Regions from separate parts of the Oribacterium sp. P9 genome, predicted to be linked through region 3. Evidence: riboswitches for the same ligand, from Rfam matches in the RefSeq annotation. Region 3 holds a riboswitch; each other region holds the start of a gene.
The links. Region 3 has a riboswitch for thiamine pyrophosphate ahead of thiC (phosphomethylpyrimidine synthase ThiC). Riboswitches for the same ligand answer to the same signal wherever they lie in the genome.
Positions count from the first base shown of each region.

Region 1: linked by a shared signal. The riboswitch ahead of thiT (energy-coupled thiamine transporter ThiT) and the one ahead of thiC (phosphomethylpyrimidine synthase ThiC) in region 3 are both predicted to bind thiamine pyrophosphate.
Region 2: linked by a shared signal. The riboswitch ahead of thiE (thiamine phosphate synthase) and the one ahead of thiC (phosphomethylpyrimidine synthase ThiC) in region 3 are both predicted to bind thiamine pyrophosphate.

Region 1 is NZ_JBKEIS010000001.1:485,766-489,043, forward strand. Features, by position in the region: gene thiM (hydroxyethylthiazole kinase) at 1-232, shown strand, start outside; gene thiT (energy-coupled thiamine transporter ThiT) at 713-1,246, opposite strand; TPP riboswitch at 1,316-1,417, opposite strand; gene ACK8P7_RS02035 (ComEA family DNA-binding protein) at 1,630-2,277, shown strand; gene ACK8P7_RS02040 (Asp23/Gls24 family envelope stress response protein) at 2,431-2,817, shown strand; gene nusB (transcription antitermination factor NusB) at 2,846-3,278, shown strand, end outside.
Region 2 is NZ_JBKEIS010000001.1:480,957-484,234, forward strand. Features, by position in the region: gene ACK8P7_RS02000 (bifunctional 5,10-methylenetetrahydrofolate dehydrogenase/5,10-methenyltetrahydrofolate cyclohydrolase) at 1-550, opposite strand, end outside; gene ACK8P7_RS02005 (cyclodeaminase/cyclohydrolase family protein) at 672-1,355, opposite strand; TPP riboswitch at 1,540-1,651, shown strand; gene thiE (thiamine phosphate synthase) at 1,712-2,368, shown strand; gene thiD (bifunctional hydroxymethylpyrimidine kinase/phosphomethylpyrimidine kinase) at 2,564-3,278, shown strand, end outside.
Region 3 is NZ_JBKEIS010000001.1:69,154-72,431, reverse strand. Features, by position in the region: gene thiC (phosphomethylpyrimidine synthase ThiC) at 259-1,569, opposite strand; TPP riboswitch at 1,756-1,863, opposite strand; gene glpK (glycerol kinase GlpK) at 1,937-3,278, opposite strand, start outside.

The sequences.
Region 1 (3,278 bases), 420 kb from region 3:
CGGCACCGGCTGCATGGCGACCGAGCTGCTCGCTGCCTTCCTGGCGGTGGCATCTGGCGAGGCGGCCTTCCACGCAGCGGTAGTCGCTACCGCATTTATGGGCATCGCCGGTGAAATCGCAGAGGAGACGGCCCCACGCGGCAGTGGAAGCTACCACATCGCACTCATCGACGCACTGTCGACCATGACCGCAGAGGATATTGCTGGCAGGATTTCAGTCGGAGAAGCCTGATCTGGCCCCGAGTGATAAAGAAAAAACTCGCCTTCGGGCGAGTTTTTTTGTGACGGAATGCATATCTGAGATTTATTAAAAGCATGGACAGGCGCCGATTTTTGATGGCTTCTTGTATTTCTTCGGCGGTTCGTGTAGAATCAGTGTATCTGACAAATAGGTGTCGATCACGGGCAGATTTCTTCTGTCCGGTTCTCAAAATTTAAAACTTCATAATGCACGCATGGCATCACCATGCGTGCAGAAGCTGCGTCTTCGGCTGGATAAAACTGCAAAGAAAAAAGAGCGCCGCGGTATGCGACACTCTTTATCGTGGACTATATATACGGCGTAAAGGCCTTGGATAGAACAGCACATCCGTCGGCCGGTCGATCCGTACTTTGTACGGTGTAAAGGTCTTTAAAGATATCCCGCAGAGGCATTTCTACGCTGCATGAAGTCGGGTGAACCGATGGTGGATAAGCAGAACAGGATATCGTGTCACTGCAGTGCACTGCGCTTCGTGCGCTGGATGGCAGTGGACATCGCCGGGATCGAAAGGATGATCAGGGTGATGACCGCCTCTGCACCGATGTAGATGAGATTATAGACCGCAGAGTAGGCTGCCGGATTCCAGCCCTCCCAGGCATACTCACCGAAGAATACCCAGCCGCTCAGAAAGGCGAAGACGTATCTTCCGATGCAGGCAGCGATGTAGCCGAGGCGAAGACCGTTCTTATGGCTTGCGAAGAAACCGGAAATACCGAATGCACCGAAGGCGAACACATAATCGAGGATCGCCTGTACCGGTGTCAGTACGTATGGGTCAATGATGAACTGCAGGATACCATAGGCTACACCCGCCGCGATGCCGATCGCCGGACCGAAAAAGAAGCCAGGCAGCATCGCGAAGAGCATCGAGCACAGGGTGATGGAGCCACCGGTCGGGAACTCAAACACCTTGATCATCGAGGTGACCGTCGCAAGTGCGATGCATACCGCACAGTAAACCAGAACCTTGACATTTTTTGACATAAAAAAACCTCCTTTGAATCGCACGGATCATCCGTGACTTGGCCAGGAGGGGCAGAATATAGACAGCAGAAAAATGCTGTCATGCTTCCCTACGCAGGTACTGACCTGATCAGGTGAGAAGGGTTGGTTCTATGAAGAATCCTCTCAGCATAAGCGCCCCTAGCAATCAAGCACCATTATAAAACAGAGGAAAGTCATGTCAATAGCGGATATGCACGATCAAACGACGAAGATGTAGAAGTTTGTAACAGTTCCGGCAGGGGGCCGGAGGGACGGCAACATGAAGATTTCGGCAACATTGCCCAGACAGTGGGATTAACGAAAGGACGTTGTGGGAGGAGGACAGCGTGTCTTTGAAATGTGGAAAACAGAAAGGAACAGAGATGGGAAATTATCCGCTGACTGCGAAAGAGCAGCATAAACGAAAAGAAAAACTGGCAAAAATCCGCCAGACCGTGATGATCATCCTTATGGCAATCGCCGGCCTCTATTATATGACCGTTGAGCGTGGCCAGGTGACGAATGCAGCGATCATGACGAACGTGGACGAATCAACAGTGAAAACAAATAGAAATCAAGATAAAGAAGTACAGGAAACGAAGTTCAAAATCGAGAGCTATCTACAGCCGGAGACGACAGACGATGAAACATGCCAGACCATCCTACAGGAAATTGAAACGCCGATGGAAAGCCAGGTGGAATCGACAGAAAAAACTTTGCCTGATGCAAACCAGATCACGCAGATCATACCGAGCACTGCTGTGAACGTAACAGATGCTTCGATGATGGTAACGCAGACGGAATCGGCCGCTGATCCAACGGTGGTGCCGGTTGAAGACAAACGCGTGAACCTGAACACCGCCACTCTGGAAGAACTCGACGCACTCCCCGGCGTCGGCCCCTCCACTGCCAAAAACATCATCGCTTACCGCGAAACCCACGGCGGTTTCGCCGCTCCGGAAGAAATCATGAACGTGAAACGGATCGGCGAGAAGACCTTTGATAAGCTGAAGGCACATATTACTGTTTAAAATCATATAAAACTGCTACAATCGAGATAAGTTGACAGGATGCATAAAATATGTTTTTACATTGGTTTTATGCATGTTTTGTGGTATCATGTTCCCATAGTTTAGTCTTAATTCTCGGATTATGCCCGGGTGCAGTACATACGGAGGTTCTATATGGAACAGAATGAAGAGAGAGCAACACATGTTGTATATGAGAAGGATGAGCATGGTCAGATCGTCATCGCGGATGAGGTCGTCGCGATCATCGCAGGCATCGCAGCGACCGAGGTAAAGGGTGTCGATTCCATGTATGGCGGCTGGTCCGGCGAGATCATCTCCAGAATGGGTATCCGCGACCTCAGTAAGGGTGTAAGCATCAGCATCGAGGATGGGCACGTTTCCGTGAAGCTGAGCCTGAACGTAAGGTACGGTTACTCCATCCCGGATGTATCGAGAAACGTACAGGATAAGGTCGCTTCGGCCATCGAGTCCATGACCGGTCTCAGTGTGCTGGATGTCAACATCCGCATCGCCGGTGTGGTCAATGCTGAGAACGAGTGAGTTGAAATAAAGTATAGGTAAGGAAATCATGAATAAACGAGAAGAAAGAGATCATAAGTTTAAGCTCCTGTTCTGCACACAGTTCTACCCTGGGCAGGAGATTCCGGAGCAGCTCGCACGCTATTTCGAGTCCCCGGATTACGAGGATGGCGATGGCGTCGTGCACATCGAGAATCTGAGCGAGGAGGACCAGCAGCGTCTGGAGGCGGAGGTGGAGAAGATCACCGCGAAGCTCCCGGAGCTGGATGCGCGTATCGATTCCGCTGCCGAGGGCTGGAAGACCGATCGTATGACGAAGACCGACCTGACGGCGATTCGTCTCGCACTTTATGAGATCGAGTATGACGAGACGGTCCCGGACAGGGTAGCCATCAACGAGGCGGTCGAGCTCGCGAAGAAGTATGGTGGCGACGAGTCCGGCTCCTTCGTCAATGGTGTCCTGGCACGTCTTGTGAACAGCG
Region 2 (3,278 bases), 410 kb from region 3:
CGGTCACAGTCGCATTCTCCTGGAGCAGCAGCATGCTGAGCGGCTTCCCGACCACCATGGAGCGGCCGATGATGCAGACCTCCTTGCCGGCCATCTCAATCTGATGGCCCTTCAGGATCTCCACGACGGCCTGGGCCGTACATGGTGCGAAGGCATCCGCATCGCCACGCATGACGCCGGCGACGTTTGTGTCGGTGATACCGTCGAGATCCTTCAGCGGATTCATCTTGCGAAGCATCGCTGCCTCGTCGATCTGCTTCGGGAGCGGACGCATCACGAGAATGCCGTGGATCTCCGGATCCTGGTTGATGAAGTCGAAGACCTGCTGAAACTCTTCGTTCGATACGTTTTCCGGAAGCTCATAGTCCTTCGCCTCCAGGCCGAAATCCATGAAGCGCTTCTTGATGCTGCGCTCATAGCTGAGATCGGCCTCCTTGTGGCCGACACGTAGAATCGCCAGCGCCGGCAGGATGCCGTTGTACTGTCCGACGAAGTCCAGGCACTCGCCCTTGATCTGATCTGCGATGATTTTTCCTCTTAATTCCTGCATATATTCACACTTTCTCTCGTTTTATCTGTTTGATTTTCTTCTATAGAGTAGCTCGGGACTTCTACGCGGGGCATGCAGCTGTCTGCTATGAAACAGCCTGCAGGGCTCCGGGCCATCTCTCTTACGAGAAGTCCACCTTGTTCCGGTCGATGCGGTCCAGCTCCGGATCGTACTGCGGCTTCACCTTATCCTCGACCGCCTCGTAGATCAGACGACTCTTCGCGCGACCATCCATGAGCAGCTTTCGGGCGTATTCATTGAGCTCGATCATACGGTTCTGATTCTTCATCATCTTCGTGTTGATGTAGACATTCATCACCGCGCCCTCGAGGGCGGTGCCGAGATAAGCAGCGGCCACACCGACGTCACTCTGCATGAGATTCGAGCCATGCGCCTCCAGCTCGCCGAGATAGTCGAGCGCTTCACAGACCCGCTCCATCACCTTGATCGGTGTCATGGATGCGGTGCTCAGGCAGGTTTCCAGGGTCGTCTCCTTGAAGTCCTTCTCCTCCGGCGTACTGTCCGGGAGGCCATAGGCCTGACTGAGCGGCAGGAACACCTTCTCATCCTCGTCGGAGAGCGCCAGGAAGGCCTCACGCAGCTTCGCGAGCCGCGCCTCGATGTCCCGGATGCGCGGCTCAACCTCCGCATATGTTTTCTTCCCGATGGTGAATGCACAGACCATCATGCCGAGGCTTACACCATAGGCACCGGCCAGCGCACTCGCGCCTCCACCGCCCGGCACGGATTCCCGCGCACCTAATCGCTCCAGATATGTCCGAATCGTCGTCTCCCCTGATGTCATCGTATGTTCCTTCTTTCTCGTGATTCTTCGATGTCATAATACTCGATTTTTTCGCAAAAGAAAACCCTGTGATTCAGCAAGGGGCCCCGGCTTGATTTTACACGATCTCTCCGTATGGCATATGTTGCCGCCCGTCGGGCCCTTGCTGAGCGTCCTGTCCCGTGCTATAATGACGAAGTTTAATAAAAGTACACGGGGGTGTCGGTCAGAACCGGCTGAGATAGGAACTGTGCGTTCCGGACCCTGGAAACCTGATTTGGATCATGCCAACGTAGGGAGATGGGCTTTTTGCACGCGTATTCCAGGCTGTCCGATCGGGCAGCCTTTTTTGTTTGTGATTTGAAAGAAACACAATTATGAATAGAGATTTACTTCGATTATATGCGATCACCGATCGGCACTGCCTGAAGCAGTCTTCGACCTCCGAAACAGAGGCACTGACCATGGCTGTCGAGCAGGCGATCCTCGGTGGTGCGACCATGGTGCAGTTCCGTGAAAAGGAACTTACGGGCGCGCGGCTCGAGCAGGACGCGCGGGCCGTACAGGCGGTCTGCCGGAAGCATGGGGTACCGTTCATCATGAACAACGATGTCGACCTCGCGCAGAAGCTGGACGCCGACGGCGTGCATGTCGGGCAGAGTGATCTGCCGGCGGCGGAAGCCCGTCGTCGCCTCGGTCCGGCGAAGATCATCGGCGTAACCGCGCGGACGGTGGCGGAGGCGCAGGCAGCGGAAGCGGCCGGCGCGGATTACCTCGGCTCCGGCGCGGTGTTCGGCACGAGCACGAAGCTCGATGCGAAGACGATGCCGCTCGAGACCTTCCGGGCCATCACAGCGTCGGTTCAGATTCCGGTCGTGGCCATCGGCGGGATCAGTGCGGCCAATGCAGGCGCCCTGAAAGCCCATGGCGCTGCGGGACTCGCCGTCGTCAGCAGTCTCTTCGGTGCAGCGGACATCACAGAAGCGGCGCGGACGCTGCGGGCGATCGCAGATGACATCGTCACCGACCGGTGACGAGGCGTCCGACAGAAGAGCAGCGGTTTCGCTTTCTGACTGGAAGAATGTCTGATCTCTGCATGGACAGTGGCAGACGTTCCGACGGACACTTTTAACGGTTTGACCGCGCTAAGCGTTCAAATACATCACAGCGGCAGGTTGGGGGCACCACCTCAGGTCGCTATACAAAATTAATGCGTGTGGAGGAGTACTATGTATACAGCATTAACAATCGCAGGAAGTGACTCCTGTGGAGGCGCCGGCATCCAGGCAGATATCAAGACAATGCTCGCAAATCATGTGTATGCGATGAGCGCGATTACGGCATTGACTGCCCAGAATACGACCGGTGTAAAGAGTATCATGGAGTCGACGCCTGATTTCCTGAAGGATCAGCTCGATATGATTTTTACGGATATCTATCCGGATGCAGTGAAAACGGGAATGGTTTCCTCTGGTAGCCTCATCGAGGTAATCGCAGAAAGACTCACATTCTACAAGGCCAGAAACATCGTGGTGGACCCGGTGATGATCGCCACCAGCGGGGCGAAGCTGATCAGTGACGACGCGGTCGATACACTGAAGTCGAAGCTGCTGCCGCTTGCGACGGTGATCACACCGAACATTCCGGAGAGTGAGGTGCTGTCCGGGATGACGATTCGCAGTTCCGCGGATATGGTGGAAGCGGCGAAGCGGATCCACGCAGCGTTCGGCTGTGCCGTGCTTACGAAGGGCGGCCACAGCCTGGACGATGCGAATGATGTGCTCGTGCATGGAGAGCAGGTGACCTGGTTCCACGGCAGACGAATCGAGAATTCGAACACGCACGGAACCGGTTGCACGCTGTCCTCAGCGATCGCGTCGAATCTGGCCAAGGGATATGATCTCGAAACATCCGTACAGTACGCGAAGAACTATATCTCCGGCG
Region 3 (3,278 bases):
TTGCTTAACTTTATCACCATGAAGTGCTGCCGTCAATGCTTTCGACCGGATTCTGCTATCACCATTCGGAATAGAAGTGAAAACCCCGACGGTGTGTATGCGCACGGATCTCTCTTGAAAAAACTGCAGTACACTGGTACTCGCAGCCTGTACTGAATCCGAAAACTTGAAAACCCCGACATGCCATGCACGCCGGGGTTTTCAGGTTCATTTTTCAGGATAATAGTAAAAAATACTGAAAACAGTATTTCATCGCGATTACAGAATGTCGATGTGCTCACCGGCGAGGGCCTTGTTCATGCTGCGGACAGCACAGAATTTACCACACATACTGCAGGTATCGCTGTGGTCGTCCTCCGGGAGACGGTCATTACGGATCTTCTTTGCGGTCTCCGGATCGAGTGCACACTCGAACTGTGCGTCCCAGTCCAGGGCCTTACGTGCATCGGCCATCTTATCGTCGATGTCACGCGCGTGCGGGATCCCCTTCGCGATATCCGCTGCGTGGGCCGCGATCTTCGAAGCGATAATGCCCTGCTTTACGTCCTCAAGATTCGGAAGTGCGAGGTGCTCTGCCGGTGTGACATAGCAGAGGAAGGATGCGCCGTTCATCGCGGCGACAGCACCACCGATGGCTGCCGTGATGTGATCATATCCCGGTGCGATATCCGTCACGAGCGGTCCGAGAACATAGAACGGTGCGCCCATGCAGAGGGTCTTCTGTACTTCCATATTTGCAGCGATCTGGTTCAGTGGCACATGACCCGGACCCTCGACCATGACCTGAACGTTATGTGCCCATGCACGCTTCGTGAGTTCACCGAGACGTACGAGCTCCTCGATCTGGCATACATCGGTCGCATCCGCGAGACAGCCCGGACGGCAGGCATCGCCGAGGGAAATGGTGACATCATACTCCTCACAGATATCGAGGATCTCGTCGAAGTACTCGTAGAACGGGTTCTCCTGACCGGTCATACTCATCCATGCGAATACGAGGCTTCCGCCACGGCTGACGATGTTCATCTTACGCTGGTGCTTGCGGATCTGCTCGATGGTCTTCCGGGTGATACCACAGTGCAGGGTTACGAAGTCGACACCATCCTGTGCATGCAGACGGATGACGTCGAGGAAATCCTTCGCGGTCAGGGTATCGAGGTCACGCTGGTAATGAATGACGCTGTCGTAGACCGGCACGGTACCGATCATCGCCGGGCACTCCTTACAGAGCTTCTGACGGAACGGCTGCGTATTTCCATGGCTGGAGAGATCCATGATGGACTCCGCACCCATACGAACAGCACTCATCACCTTCTCCATCTCGAGATCATAATCCTTCATATCTCTCGACACACCGAGGTTTACATTGATCTTCGTCCGAAGCATCGAGCCGACACCCTCCGGATCCAGGCAGGTATGGTTCTTGTTTGCGCAGATCGCGACCTTACCCTCTGCCACCAGCTGACGAAGCTTCTCCTCCGTCATATGCTCCTTCTCTGCGACGATCTTCATCTGCGGCGTTACGATACCCTTCCGCGCCGCATCCATCTGTGTTGTATAATTCTGCATATTTTCTCCTTTTTTTCTCCTTTTTCTGATTCGGGATCAGCCATCATCTGTTCAGCCGCCAGACCATGACTCTGGAAAACAGCGTTTCCGCATCCTCAGGATGCCTCGCATCATGGCCTTTCTTCTGAACATATAAAAAGAGAACACCCGCAGGTGTTCTCTCAGATCCATAAACGTACAGAAGACGTCTCATCCTAAGTATTTACCTACGTTGGCATTATCCAAATCAGGTTGCGGGTCGAGATTTCTGAATCTCCTCTCAGCCGACAGCAGTCAGCTCCCCTCTTTATAATTTTGCATTTGTTAAATTATAGAACGCCTGCCTCCTGTTGGCAAGGCCAGGAAGAAAAAAGATTCAGCAAAAGATTCAGCATCCGTCTTCCTTCGCCCAGCCGTAAGCATACTTGACGGCCTTGTTCCAGCCCTTGATCTTCTTCGCTCTGTCCTCGTCAGAGATCTTCGGCTCGAAGGTCTTATCGATCGCCCAGTTCTTGATGACGTCTTCCTTGCTGGTCCAGTAACCGACGGCGAGCCCTGCAAGATAGGCTGCGCCCATCGCGGTGGTCTCTACGCACCGTGGGCGCTCTACCGGAGCATCGATGATGTCAGACTGCGTCTGCATCAGGAAGTCGTTGGCACTTGCGCCACCGTCTACCTTGAGGGCTGCCAGCTCGATACCGGCGTCTGCCTTCATGGCGTTCAGCACGTCATTTACCTGATACGCGATGGACTCCAGCGTTGCACGGATGATGTGATATTTATTCACGCCACGTGTGATGCCGACGATGGTTCCTCTTGCGTACTGATCCCAGTGCGGCGCGCCGAGGCCGGTAAATGCCGGAACGACATAGCATCCGTTGGTATCCTTTACCTTCTTCGCCATATACTCGGAGTCCGGTGAAGAATCGATGATCCGAAGCTCATCTCTCAGCCACTGAACCGCTGCACCTGCGACGAAGATGGAACCCTCGAGTGCGTAATTTACCTTGCCGTCGAGTCCCCATGCGATGGTGGTTACGAGACCGTTCTTAGAGAAGATCGGCTTCTCACCGGTATTCATCAGCATGAAGCAGCCGGTTCCATAGGTGTTCTTCGCCTCACCAGGATGGAAGCAGGTCTGTCCGAAGAGCGCCGCCTGCTGGTCACCGGCTGCACCTGCGATCGGGATCGCGCCACCGAGGTACGAAGGATCTGACTCGCCGTATACGCAGCTGGACGGCATCGGTGTCGGCAGCATGCACTTCGGGATATCGAGCTCTGCGAGGATCTCATCATCCCACTCCAGTGTGTTAATGTTAAAAAGCATCGTACGGGAAGCGTTGGAATAATCGGTTACATGAACGTGGCCCTTGGTCAGCTTCCAGATCAGCCATGTCTCGACGGTACCGAATAAGAGCTCACCCTTCTCTGCTCTTTCTCTTACACCCTCTACGTGATCGAGAATCCACTTCACCTTCGTGCCTGAGAAGTACGCATCGATGACGAGACCGGTCTTCTCTCTGAACTTATCGGTGAGGCCCTTCTCCTTCAGACTGTCACAGTACTCGGAGGTTCTGCGGCACTGCCATACGATCGCGTGATATACCGGCTCGCCGGTTTCCTTATCCCATACGATGGTGGTCTCTCGCTGGTTGGTGATACCGATACCTGCGATATCCTCTGCAGTGGCACCGATCTTATTGATCGCCTCGACGGCTACACCGAGCATG